One region of the Paenibacillus sp. FSL R7-0128 genome, then DNA from elsewhere that is predicted to be linked to it. Evidence: riboswitches for the same ligand, from Rfam matches in the RefSeq annotation. Region 1 holds a riboswitch; each other region holds the start of a gene.

Region 1 (4,540 bases):
CTGCATCTGGGCGTGAAGAACATTCATCTGGGTCCTACACTTCCGGCCTTCCTGTCGCCTAATGTAGCTAAGGTTCTGGTAGATACCTTCGGCATCGGCGGTATTACTACGGTACAGGAAGACATGGAGCGGTTCATTGCTGCGGTATAATGCAATACAGCTTCAGCATTAGCCAAAATACACAAAAGCGAGTCTCCGTATACGGGGGCTCGCTTTTGTGTATGGATATGAACGTCACCGTCAGCGCTTACGGCAGCCGGTAGACTGCAAACGGCTCGCCGGTGCGGAAGGCGGCGCTGGCCTGGTCAAGCTGCTCAAGTATTTCCGCATCCGGTGAAGCGGAGAGACTCAGCAGATTATGTTGTACCTGCTCTACAGTAGTTGCACCGACGATCACCGTGGAGACGGCGGGCCGGTTCATCAGCCAGGCCAGGGATAGAGCTGCAGGTGAGGTGCCCAGTCGCTCCGCAATGGCCTGAACCTGCTCCCCGAGCGAGATGCGCTCCGGGGTAAGGAAGCGGCGGAAGTTCGGATCGGTCTCTGCTCTGGAGCCGGCAGGGGCTTTGCTGCTGCCAGTATATTTGCCGGTAAGAATGCCGCCCGCCAGAGGGAAGTATGGGATGATGCCCAGACCCTGATCCAGGCAGAGCGGAAGCAGCTCCGCTTCGGGCGTGCGGTCAGCCAGCGAATAGCTGCACTGGATAGAGATGTATTTCGCGAAGTGCCGGGCTTCGCTGATTCCAAGCGCCTTCATCAGCTCCCAGGCGGCATAATTGGAGGCTCCGATATAGCGCACCTTGCCTGCGGAGATCAGATCATCCAGCGTGCGCAGCGTTTCCTCCAGCGGTGTGTAGGGGTCGAAGGTGTGAATCTGATACAGATCCACATAGTCGGTCTTCAGCCGGCGCAGGCTGCCCTCCAGCTCCTGCATCAGATGATGGCGCGAAGAGCCGCTGCCGCCGGGTCCCTCATGCTTCGGCAATCCGGCTTTGGTCGCCAGCACTGCGTTATGGCGTTTGCCTTCAAGCGCAAGGCCGATGATCCGCTCCGATTCAGAGCCGGCATAGATATTGGCGGTATCGATGAAATTGATGCCCTGATCCATAGCGGTGTGCAGAATGCGGACCGAGGTCTCCTGATCTGCCCGTTTGCCGAAGGAATTGGTTCCAAGACCCAGGGCGGACACCTGCAGGCCGCTATTGCCCAGACGGTTATATCGCATGCGCTCACTTCTCCTTATATAGTAGTAGTCTTAGCAGGAATCACGCACAAGCAGCTTGCCGCCGGACTCCAGGCGGCTGTCCTGTGACCGGGCGAGATTAATCACCGCATGCTCCTCCTGGAGCAGCTCAATCTCCTCACCCAGCTTAAGCAGCAGCCTGGAGAAGCGGCTTAGGACACTGTCCGTGATGTACCCGGTGAATTGTCCCGGATGGGCGAATACCTCAAGCATCTGCCAGAGCTGGTCCGTGCCGGAGCCGAACGCCCCGTTCATACGGCTTAGCGCAGCCTGAAGATCACGGATCAGGCTGCCCAAGTGGCTGTATTTATCCTCCAGCAGCAGCATGACTACCAGGCCGTAATTCACGGATTGCTGGCGGGATTCCACATTCTTGGCCAGCTGGCGCGCTGCCTCAAGCAGTCCGTCCGTCTCTGTCCGCAGCAGGCATGCGAGGCTGTGCAGACGATGCTGCATTACCCCGGCGTGTCCGGCGTACAGGCCGCTGCCGGTGACCTGGCCGCTAACGTAAATACTGCCGGTGGCTATAATTGTAGATTGGCGGATATCGCCATAGACGTACACATTCCCGAGGGCTTCAATTCGTACAGGTCCTTCCAGATCTCCCGGTACAATGATGTCACCTGCGAACATAACATCGCCCGCAGGATCTGTCATCTCTCTGGCCAGAAGACTGACCGGAGGGAAGTCACATATCCGGACGCTGCCGCTTCCTCCGCAGATACGGGGCCTGCCGGTGTGCCGGGCTACGATATTACCACAGGGAAGGAGCTTGGCATGATTACCGGCAGCAAAGTAGATATCCTGCGGCGGGGGAGGGGGCAGGACCCTTCCGTCTGTGTCGAGGCCGGGAATGCCTTCTTCCGGCGGCAGCTTGCGGGCGAAGACTTCGCCTGCAAAGGCAAAGGGGGCTCCCGGGAAACGGAGATACTCCAAGGGTTCCGCAGGCTTCTGACCCCGGGCTCCCTGTCCCTGAAGCATCCGGTTCCCCTCAAGTGTATGCTCAGGCAGCAGGAATTCCAGCCGGGCTTCCTTGCCGGGCAGCGGGGCTCTGCCTTCAGCGATGCATACGGGGAGATATGTAGGGTTCGTAAGCTCCGCGTACAGGGCGGGAATGTTCAGGTTGCGCAGAATAAAACGGTTGTCCAGTGAGGCGATAATCTGTTCTATGGTGAGCGTGGACAGTAGCATCGCCGGATTGGGCTGGGCACGGACGACCGCTTCGAAGGCGGCGGGGCAGTTGACCAGATTCCAGGCGTACTTCTCTGCACGGTATAAAGTGAAGTGGACCTTGAGCTTGTCAGGCGATACGGTAATTTCATATTGCGGCTTCTCACAGATCTCCCAAGTGATATAATCCGCTCTGGTCACCTCGGTTGGCTCTGTAACGGTCTTCCAGTTGATCTTCAGGACAACAGGGTGGACCGCAGAAATGCGGGCGGGAGCACCTCCGGGGAGCGGGGGAGTAATGAATATCTGGTTGTCCTGCACGAGGATAATTCCATTCTTATCTCCAGTTGTCCCGTCAGAAGCTCGGCCCTCCACAGAGAATGAATCCAGGAGACCTTTACGTTCGAGCATCAGGGACTCTACGAATTCATATCGGCTTGGTTCGATATCCTGCTGCGGCATGGTTGTAACCTCACTTTTTCGTATGATCAATGGCAATTCGTACAGAAAAAGAACATCATCAAGCCTGGGAGGCTTTCCCTCCGGAACAGCTGGCTTAAGTGGTCTCTATTGGCAGCCTGGCAACCGTAAACGCAGATTCCGGCGTTCTTAGGCCCATAGCTTTGCGTCCTGCCCTTTCGGGGAGTTTGCCTTTAGAAATAGATCAATGATATACATCCTGTAGAGGTGGGAGTTATGGTCGACTGTAATCGACAAAAAGAGTCATAAATAGTTCTTACGCGTCATTAACTTCTGCAAACAAGCTTAATTCTAGTACTTAAAGAGCTATTTTTCAACTATATTATGCCTATTTATCAAAAAACTCGAAATATGCAGCTCTATTTCGACAAAAAAACTGGTTTCCCAGCGCTTACAGCTTATGGAAGAGGCAGGGGGAGGAAAGTATGAGCATTCAACTGTTGGGACACCCTGGGCTTGGTAAGACTCGGAGTGTTCTTTTTTAATAAGCGGTTTTGCGAGTGTTAATGTTATGTGTATGTTAACTATGTAAATAAACACAAACATTCAGTGTATTATTTCGTAATAAAACCGAAGACATCGCAAATTCATTGTAATATAATCTAACTCATACCAAGGAAACACGAATTAATGTTAACTAATATGACATTAATAGAGATAGCGACATCAGGAGAGGAGCATAAACCATGCAGATTGCAGCAACACCTTACATCTGGCCTTATGACGGGGCTGTGGACCCGGCGAAGACAGCGCTGATGATTATCGACATGCAGACGGATTTTTGCGGCAAGGGCGGTTACGTCGAGAGAATGGGTTATGACCTCTCATTAACAGCGAGGGCGATCCAGCCCATTCAGCGGCTGCTGGCCCGTATCCGGGACATCGAAGGCTTCACCGTGATCCATACCCGCGAGGGGCATAAGCCGGATCTGTCGGATCTGCCGGCGAACAAGCGGTGGCGCAGCCGCCAGATCGGGGCCGAGATCGGCTCCGAAGGACCGGCGGGACGAATCCTCGTGCGGGGGGAGCGCGGCTGGCAGATCATTGATGAGCTGGCGCCTGCCCACGGAGAGTACATTATAGACAAGCCGGGCAAAGGGAGCTTTTACGCAACGGACCTGGACCTGATCCTGAAGAATAAAGGAATTACCCATCTGATTCTGACCGGTATTACTACCGATGTCTGTGTACACACCACGATGCGGGAAGCCAATGACCGCGGGTACGAGTGTCTGATCCTTGCAGATTGTACAGGAGCGACGGATGAAGCGAATCACCTGGCGGCGCTGAGTATGGTTCAAATGCAGGGCGGAGTGTTCGGCAGTGTAAGTGATTCACAAGCGGTGCTGAAGGCGCTGGAGCAATACTAAATCATTCATAAACGGGGGAATAACCATGTGGAACAAGTCCAGAACAAAAGCGCTGATGCTGTTAACCTCGCTAATGCTGCTCCTGACCGCCTGCGGTAACAATACGGAAGCCGGGAAGGCTGAAGGCCAGGGAGTGGAAGGCTCGGGCGAGCTGAAAAAGGTGGTGCTCCGGCTGAAGTGGATTCACCAGGCGCAGTTTGCCGGCTTTTATACCGCAGTGGAAAAAGGCTTCTATAAAGAAGCGGGGCTGGATGTTGAGATCCGCCCGGGGGGCTCGGAT
Region 2 (4,540 bases), 6.7 Mb from region 1:
GTGCCCAGCTCAACCTGCTGGCAACTAAAGTCAAGGGTTGCGCTCGTTGCGGGACTTAACCCAACATCTCACGACACGAGCTGACGACAACCATGCACCACCTGTCTCAACTTTCCCCGAAGGGCACCTGATGCATCTCTGCTTCGTTAGTTGGATGTCAAGACCTGGTAAGGTTCTTCGCGTTGCTTCGAATTAAACCACATACTCCACTGCTTGTGCGGGTCCCCGTCAATTCCTTTGAGTTTCAGTCTTGCGACCGTACTCCCCAGGCGGAGTGCTTACTGTGTTAACTTCGGCACCAAGGGTATCGAAACCCCTAACACCTAGCACTCATCGTTTACGGCGTGGACTACCAGGGTATCTAATCCTGTTTGCTCCCCACGCTTTCGCGCCTCAGCGTCAGTTACAGCCCAGAAAGTCGCCTTCGCCACTGGTGTTCCTCCACATATCTACGCATTTCACCGCTACACGTGGAATTCCACTTTCCTCTTCTGTACTCAAGTCACCCAGTTTCCAGTGCGACCTCAGGTTGAGCCCAAGGTTTAAACACCAGACTTAAATAACCGCCTGCGCGCGCTTTACGCCCAATAATTCCGGACAACGCTTGCCCCCTACGTATTACCGCGGCTGCTGGCACGTAGTTAGCCGGGGCTTTCTTCTCAGGTACCGTCACTCCGGCAGCAGTTACTCTACCGGACGTTCTTCCCTGGCAACAGAGCTTTACGATCCGAAAACCTTCATCACTCACGCGGCATTGCTCCGTCAGGCTTGCGCCCATTGCGGAAGATTCCCTACTGCTGCCTCCCGTAGGAGTCTGGGCCGTGTCTCAGTCCCAGTGTGGCCGTTCACCCTCTCAGGTCGGCTACGCATCGTCGCCTTGGTGGGCCGTTACCCCACCAACTAGCTAATGCGCCGCAGGCCCATCCCCAAGCAGCAGATTGCTCCGCCTTTCATTCTTCTCTCAGGAGAAAAAAGAAATTATCCGGTATTAGCTACCGTTTCCGGTAGTTATCCCAGGCTTGAGGGCAGGTTGCCTACGTGTTACTCACCCGTCCGCCGCTAAGTCTGAAAGGAAGCAAGCTTCCTCTCAAACTCCGCTCGACTTGCATGTATTAGGCATGCCGCCAGCGTTCGTCCTGAGCCAGGATCAAACTCTCCAAATTGGTATTTAGAAAGAGCGATTGCTCATTTTGAAACATCTGACGAGAATTTACATTCTCATTTTTGGATCTCACCGAAGTGATCTCCGATACTCACTCGTTGTTCAGTTTTCAAAGATCAAGCTCGTTGTTAGTGTCGATGTTGTCGTCACCAGCAACTCTTATAATATATCACGTTCATCTGAGCAATGCAAGCTTTATTTTTGAAATCACTTATTTAAGTAATCTCTCATTTCCTTTGCCGCTCCAACAACGCTTATTTATAATAACCTATCCTTCTATTAAAAAGCAACCTTTATATAAATAAAAATAACCCGCTTAATGACTAAGCGGGTTATTCTCAGATAATGCTATAGTTACAGCTATTCTTAGTAGAATTTCGCTGCAGTATATTTGCTTGCTGATTTGATCAGTTCTGTTGATGCTGTTTTCTTACCCAGACCTGCATCCACTGTAGTATCAATCGTCACCCATTTGCCGTTCAGGAACACTTCGTTCCAGGCATGGTATGAAGTTACATAGCTTGTATTCCCCATAACCAACTTGGTTGGAATCCCTTCACTGCGGAGCATAGTAGCGAACAAGGAAGCGTAATCGTAGCAGATACCTTTGTTGGTAGCCAGTGTATTGTCGTTGTTCGGAATATAATCTGTGCTTACGCTGTTGGCCAGAGAGTAGTCATATTTCACGTTAGCTACGATGTAATTGTAGATAGCCTTAACTTTGTCTGCATCTGTGGTCAGACCCTTTGTAAGCTGTGCTGCCTTTTGAACGGATTTATCGGAAGAACTCCACTTTACATTCTGTACAGAGCTCAAATATACGGCATTCACATTGCTCATTGAAAGAGATACAGTCTCGGAAGATAGTACTTTGTATTTGTTGCCGGTAGTATTCTCAAGAACGGAGACCTTGTAAGAGCCATTACCTTGTTGCAGCGGGAACGTCTCGGTCGGTTTGGAAGTGTATAAGTTGTAAGTATAGCTGTTATTGTCCTTGGTAATCATGAGCTTCATCTTCTTGTCTTTAGGAACATCGTACGATACCCCGATAACCCCTTGATCAAGTTGTCCAACATTTAACCAGCTTGAATCTGCATTTGCTGCTTGAGCAGTGCCTGTCTGCACGGAAGTGACGATCACAAAAAGTGTAATCAGCATTAAATAAAACTTCTTCATGGATAAAACCCCTTTCGGTAGCTGGCTGCCATTCTTACGGGAAGGCCCTTTAGCTTTGCGTCCCTACCTTTCGATAGGTTTGCCGTTATCGTATAAGCTTTATCTGTCCAATCTACTGCCACATAATGACAGATTCAGAATGAAAACAAACAAAAAAAGCCTCTTCATTCGGTAACTGGCTGCCATCCATGACGGGAAGGCCCTGTAGCTTTGCGTCCCTACCTTTCGATAGGTTTGCCGTTATCGTGTATTAGCTTTCATAGTTATAGCTTACCATATCTCAATCTATTAGCAAGACCCAAATCACTAGATTCCCGCAAAAATAGACTAAAATTTTATGTTTTTTGACCTTTCTCAGCATTGTCCTATGACAATCAGGTCAACTTTGCATGAATAATGAGTCTGTGGGTAGGGTTGACAAGCGGATCACAGGTAATGAGGGTCAGAATCTTATCATCATCCTTACCCTTCAGAACTGAAATATCGGTAGGCTCTACAATAGATACATCATATACAACATATTTGTATTCCTGTCCGCTTGTAATAACAGTAATGGCATCCCCTTTACCGACCTCATCCAGTCTGTTGAACAGCCGCCCTGCCGTTCTTGACCGATGTGCCGCAATCGCTGCATTGCCTACCGCGCCAATCGGAGCTGTCTCCTTCATATGCGCCGCCGCATGCTTCATATTGGTCTTGGTGGCGCCCTCCAGTACAGGCAGCTTCAGATCGATTTTATCGATTTCAATAATAGCGGTGATCTTGCCTCCCACTTCAATCTCGGGCGCTGTAGTGGGCACCGGCTCTTCCGCACCAGACTCTTCCGCCAGCAGCTGGGTGACTTCCGCATAAGGCTTGCTCAGATCCTGGCTGGCAGGAGCCGTAGCCGAAGGAACGATTTCACTATAGGCCTGTTCAGCCTCTTCCAGCAGCTTCTGCTGCTGACGGTCCTCGTACCATTCGCTTCCTTTGGGGTAGAGCATAATCAGGACCCCGGCAAGTATAATCAAATAGGATAACTTCCGCATGACAATCGCCTCCGCAATATAGAATAAGTGCTGCCCCCGCAGGGGACGGGGAAGACATACTGTACCTCTAGAATACCCACTTCCGGCTTCCAAAGAAATTAATGATTACTGTAACAAAGGTAACCAGCACCTTGGCCATCAGCACCTGGACTCCCAGCCGATCAGTCAGCAGATGAATCAGCAGCACCGAAATGCCCAGCACCAGCAGATTCAGCACAATAAATCTTACTAGCTGCATCCGGTCAAAGCGGCCATCCCCGCCTCTGTCCCTTCCCTTGAAGGTCACCTTCTTATTCCAGAAAAAGCTGTTGGCCGTCCCGGCACTGTAGGAAATAATCTGTGCAGGGGTGTTAAGCATGCCCAGGGAATGCAGCAGGGTAAATACTGCAAAATCAATGAACGTGTTAAGCAGGCCCACCGCATTGAATTTCAGAAACTGGATCATGCCTGCGCGCCAAGCCTTATCTTGCATAATCGCTTGCCTTCCGCGTGTCTTCGGCCTCTGCCTCCGGGTAGCCTCGGGTCTCGCGTACGATATAAAGCGGTCTATCCTTAGATTCATCATAGATCCGTCCGATGTATTCCCCGATCACGCCCAGCAGCATCAGCACAATGCCGTTAAACAGCAGGTTCACCCCGACAATGGATGCCCAGCCCGGCACAGTCCAAGAGGTGAAGACTTTCTGGAATAAGACCAGGAACAGGTAGATGAAGCTGGAGAAGGACAGGAAGAAGCCGACATAAGAGGCGATTTTGAGCGGCTTGTGCGAGAAGGAGGTGATTCCGTCGAGCGCAAAGCGGATCATTTTTTTGAGCGGATATTTCGTCTCCCCTGCGAAGCGTTCCTCCCGCACATATTCCACCATGGTCTGCCGGAAGCCGACCCAGCTTACCAGCCCCCGTACATAACGGTTCTTCTCCTTCAGACCGCGCAGCACATCGCAGACCTTACGGTCGATGAGCCGGAAGTCCCCGGTATCTGTGGGAATCTCCACACTGGTCATGCTGCTGAGCAGACGGTAAAAGATTTTGGCTGTCACCTTCTTAAAGAAGGTCTCTCCGTGGCGCTTCAGCCGCTTGGCATAGACTACCTCGTAGCCTTCCTTCCACTTGGCGATCATCTGCAGGATGACCTCCGGCGGGTCCTGGAGATCTGCGTCAATCACCACAACAG
Region 3 (4,540 bases), 2.4 Mb from region 1:
AATGTGACGCACACGATTGCCAAAGGCGACTTCACCAGCCGTGCCGATGAGAATGGCTCCATGGGCGACATCAGCCGCTCCTTCAACACCATGATTGACAAGCTCAAAAAAATCCTCACCGATGCCTCACAGATTACCCGTCAGGTTATGGACGCCAGCCGCGGGATTGAAGACAAGAATCAGAACCTGAAGTTTGTCATGGCGCAGGTGGCCTCCTCCTCCAATGAACTGGCCCTCGGTGCTAACGAAATCTCGGTGGATATCGCTGATATGACCGAATCGATCAAGGATATCGAAATCAAAGTCTCCAATTATACGAATTCCACCAAGGAAATGAATAAAAGGTCTGTACATACGCTGGAATTGGTAGAACAGGGACGGCAATCGGTGGATACCCAAGCCGAAGGCATGCGCAAGAACATCCAGGCTACCCAGAAGGTGGCGGATACTATCGAAGCCCTATCGCATAACGCACGTGGCATTACGATGATTACCAAGACAATTACCGAAATTGCTGAACAGACCAATCTGCTGTCGCTCAATGCTTCTATTGAAGCCGCCCGTGCAGGCGAGCATGGCCGCGGGTTCGCCGTTGTTGCCCAGGAGGTCCGCAAGCTGGCCGAGGAATCCACCGCTTCAACCAAAGAGGTGTTCGGTCTGGTACGCAGCATCGAAGCGGATATCAAGCAGGCTATCGATAACATCGCCATCAATGAAGAGGTAGTCCAGGTGCAGAATGAGATGATTACGGAGACAGCCAACATTTTTGCTCAAATTGTGCATAGTGTCCAATACATAACCGAGCAGATTGCCTCCTTCTCTGCAGAGAGTGACCTTATGCTGGAGAGCGCGCTCAAGATCTCCGGGGCGATCGAGAATATCTCAGCCATCACCCAGGAGACCGCCGCAGGGACGGAAGAGGTATCCGCAGCGATGAACGAACAGATTCATGCTCTTCAATCCGTAGCTGAGGAGACAGAGAAGATGACCTCCGCGGTCTTCAACCTGCAAAAAACGATTCATATTTTCAAATTTTAACCTCAGCACAAAGAGACACGCCTGCGGAATTTTCTGCGGGAGGTGTCTCTTTTTTTGGGCAAAACAAAGATTGTTATGTAATATTCACAAATTGTTGAAATTGTGCATAACGGTAAAAACCGTGCTTTGCACTTCTTTACTATAGTCGTTCTATTGTCATAGCTTGTCTATAAGCTAACATCTTACATCACTATTACTTAAGTCCTATCACCGAAATTTGTAATGCTGTATATCTAGTGAATTCTTAATGTTTTGCAGTAAATCAGGAATGTAATGAGGCTTTGTGCTCACTTCCCACATTAATCAACCTAAACGGCCATTTGCATTTTAAGACTTTAGTCTTCCAGGGACAACCATTTTCAAAAGTTTGAAAATCCAAATATTTAGCCATTTCCACTCCTGAATATTCGTCAAATTCCGAGTTTCTTCTCACAGGGGTTATTGACAAAAGCGGAGCAAGGAATATATTGTAAAGGAAAATTCTCCACAAATTCATTTATAACCGCATACCGGCAAAATTCACCGAAAGGGAATGACGCAAAGCCATGGATCTACAGTCTCATTTCTGAAGTGGGATCATGACAGCCAGGTTGCTGAAAAACTGTGAACGCCTTAGGTTTCGCGTTTGATTATGGTGATTCGTGCAACAGACCTGTGCTCCAATGGTGAGTACAGGTTTTCTATTGCTGACGTATACAAATAACAACTTGCGGGGTGGATGTTCTGAAGACAGTTGCAGATTATATGGCGGAAGCATTACACAATCTGGGAGTCACTCATTCTTTTGGAATCATAGGTAAGTCTATTTGCCCCATCGCTTTGAAAATGGTTGACTACGGTATAGAGTTCATCCCCGGCCGGCACGAATCCAGCTCCGGCTTCGCCGCCGGCGGTTATGCTCTGAAGACCGGCAGTCTCGGGGTAGCCTTCGGCACCTCCGGTCCGGGCGGAACGAATCTACTCACCGCAGCAGCGCATGCCAAGGCCAATAATCTTCCCGTCCTCTTCATCACCGGACATCAGTCCATCAAGGAGCTGGGCATTCCCCAATGTCAGGATTCCACTTCCTACCTGGCTGATTTGGCGGATATGTTCCGGCCGGCCACCCTCTTCAGCAAGCTCGTTGAACGCGGCGATCACTTCAGCACGATTTTCAACCATGCCCTATCCATCGCCCTCGGTGACCAAAAAGGTCCGGTCCATCTCTGCATTCCGTTTGATGTGCAGACAGAGCGGCTCGCGGAATGCCGGATTGTTCTGCCGGAACGCGAGGGACTAGTCAGTTATCAGAACTATGACCGGGTCATCTCGGCGATTAATCAATCCGCTAGGCCGCTGATCATTGCCGGTAAAGGCGTCAACCGCTCAGGTGCCCATCAGGAACTGGTTCAGCTGGCCGAAACCTTCAACATTCCTGTAGTCACCTCTCCAGGCGGCAAAGGTGCAATAGCTCATGATCACCCGCTCTACCACGGTCCTGTCGGCGTTGGCGGCTCCTCGCACGGCGATGAATTGCTGAACAACAGCGACCTGTTCATTGTTCTGGGCTCCCGCCTGAGCGACATGACCATCTGCAACCTGAAGCCGGAGAATCATCCGCCGCAGCTGATCCAGTTCGATGTAGATCCAACCTTTGTCGGCAAAATACTGTCCTCATCCACCATCGCTGTCGGCGGGGACTTAAGGGACAACCTGGCACTGTATCTTCAGAAGCTGGACCCCTCTACGGTCACCAAGCATGAAATCACAATCTCCAATGCTTACAATGACGAGTTGCCCGTGCTGGCGGGGCTCTCTCTGGCTTCGGTAATGAGCACGATGAGCGACTTGATTCCTTACAACAGCAGCGTGTTTGTAGATGACGGCAGCCACGGGTTCAATGCTGTGAAATGGTTCAATGTCCGCAGGCCCGGCAGCTTCATATTCGATGCCTACTTTGCTTGCATGGGCAATTCAATTGGCATGGCGATCGGCGCCAAGACGGCTTCTCCCGGAGAGACTGTCTTCTGCATTACCGGTGACGGCTGTTTTATGATGCTCGGAACTGAAATAAACACAGCCGTTTGCAAGGACATTCCGGTGATTTTCATTGTGGTGAACAATAAGCAGCTGGATATGGCGCTTAAGGGTATGGAGAAAACGACTGGCCGGATTGACGGTACGATCTTCGAGGTTCCGATGGATGCCGTGAAATTCGCCGAATCGCTGGGTGCAGCCGGCTTCCGCTGCGAGACGCAGGAGGAGTTCGCTGCCGCAATCCAAGAAACTGTGGCACTTAACAAGGCAGCTGTAATTGAGCTGCTGACTGACCGTGATGAAATGCCTCCTACGGCCCACCGCACGCTGGATCTTACGTAAGGAAGCCGTATCCGCACACCTTTTCTAACCTACTATCAGGAGGACATATCGTGAACAAGAACATGAACAGCGGACTCGATCATTTCACTGATCTCTCAGGAGATTATGGGGCCAAGGCCCTGGCTCCGATCAAAGAGCATTTTCCGGAATTAGCCGAATATATCATGGGCAATGCCTATGGCGATATTTTTCAGCGGACCACGATTGGCTCTGACTGGAAGGAGATCGCGGTGATCTCGTCGCTGATTACGATGGGACAATATGAACAGCTGGGGGTTCATTATGTAATGGCGCTCCGCGTTGGCATGACCGTCGAGCAGATCAAGGGCGTGCTGCTGCATCTGACCCCTTGCGTCGGTGCCCCCCGGGTGATTTCGGCCTTTAATGTGCTGCTGGATACTCTGGAGGAAATCAAAGAAAAATCTTCATAAATCTACAAATTTCGACTTTTGATTGCACGTTTCAGTATGATCTGGTTATAATGAAGGCAAAATATCCCAAATCGAATTGCGGTTTTGTCGAATATAGTCGCAGGAATAACGTTTTGGAGGTATTGGAAATTACACTTAGGGAGAGATCAACATGGGACAATTTATTTTGAAGACAGATACTGCGAAGAAAGTAATCAATATTGAGCTGGAGGGAACCTTCTCTAACGAGGACGGGCTCAAATCTATACAGGCTTACCAGCAGACTATTAACCCGATCAGCCCTGCTGAATATGCACTAGAGATCGACTGCCGCAAGCTGAATGTAACCGCTCCTGATGTTGTACCGCTGCTTGAAGGCTGCTTCATCATGTTCAAGGCTGATGGCTTCCAGAAAGTGAGTCTTACCCTGGAAAATAACCCGATCCTCAAAATGCAGCTGGCACGCCTGGGCCGCAAAGCAGGACTTGAGAATCTGGAGATCACTTCAACCGTACAAGCTTAATAAATACAATTTAAACCTAAATCAGCCGCTTGAAACGCACAGGTTCATTCATTAAACCGGCTGCTAATGCTGGAAGAGAGTTTTGTAAGAAGCAGATTCGTGAGAAGTATAGCTAACAAAACTTTAGGAGGTCTGTACTATGGCGGGGATTCGCATTAAGGACATTGATATCTACCATCCAGACAAAAGAATCGGCAATGACTTTTTCATT

The links. Region 1 has a riboswitch for cyclic di-GMP ahead of NST26_RS31390 (flagellar assembly protein A). Riboswitches for the same ligand answer to the same signal wherever they lie in the genome.
Region 2: it holds a riboswitch for cyclic di-GMP, as region 1 does, so the genes downstream of both, NST26_RS02610 (transglutaminase-like domain-containing protein) here and NST26_RS31390 (flagellar assembly protein A) in region 1, are expected to answer to the same signal.
Region 3: it holds a riboswitch for cyclic di-GMP, as region 1 does, so the genes downstream of both, NST26_RS20925 (thiamine pyrophosphate-binding protein) here and NST26_RS31390 (flagellar assembly protein A) in region 1, are expected to answer to the same signal.

What each region holds. Positions count from the first base shown of each region.
Region 1 covers NZ_JBBOCD010000001.1:7,332,958-7,337,497, reverse strand. The annotation lists gene hcp (hydroxylamine reductase) at 1-150, shown strand, start outside; gene NST26_RS31395 (aldo/keto reductase) at 248-1,222, opposite strand; gene NST26_RS31390 (flagellar assembly protein A) at 1,253-2,872, opposite strand; cyclic di-GMP riboswitch class I at 2,980-3,072, opposite strand; gene biuH (biuret amidohydrolase) at 3,577-4,260, shown strand; gene NST26_RS31380 (ABC transporter substrate-binding protein) at 4,286-4,540, shown strand, end outside.
Region 2 covers NZ_JBBOCD010000001.1:621,143-625,682, reverse strand. The annotation lists rRNA gene NST26_RS02615 (16S ribosomal RNA) at 1-1,163, opposite strand, end outside; gene NST26_RS02610 (transglutaminase-like domain-containing protein) at 1,529-2,338, opposite strand; cyclic di-GMP riboswitch class I at 2,352-2,432, opposite strand; cyclic di-GMP riboswitch class I at 2,506-2,587, opposite strand; gene NST26_RS02605 (class D sortase) at 2,713-3,366, opposite strand; gene NST26_RS02600 (GtrA family protein) at 3,434-3,838, opposite strand; gene NST26_RS02595 (glycosyltransferase family 2 protein) at 3,828-4,540, opposite strand, start outside.
Region 3 covers NZ_JBBOCD010000001.1:4,945,321-4,949,860, forward strand. The annotation lists gene NST26_RS20920 (methyl-accepting chemotaxis protein) at 1-1,038, shown strand, start outside; cyclic di-GMP riboswitch class I at 1,540-1,636, shown strand; gene NST26_RS20925 (thiamine pyrophosphate-binding protein) at 1,783-3,396, shown strand; gene NST26_RS20930 (carboxymuconolactone decarboxylase family protein) at 3,447-3,827, shown strand; gene NST26_RS20935 (hypothetical protein) at 3,979-4,329, shown strand; gene NST26_RS20940 (3-oxoacyl-[acyl-carrier-protein] synthase III C-terminal domain-containing protein) at 4,469-4,540, shown strand, end outside.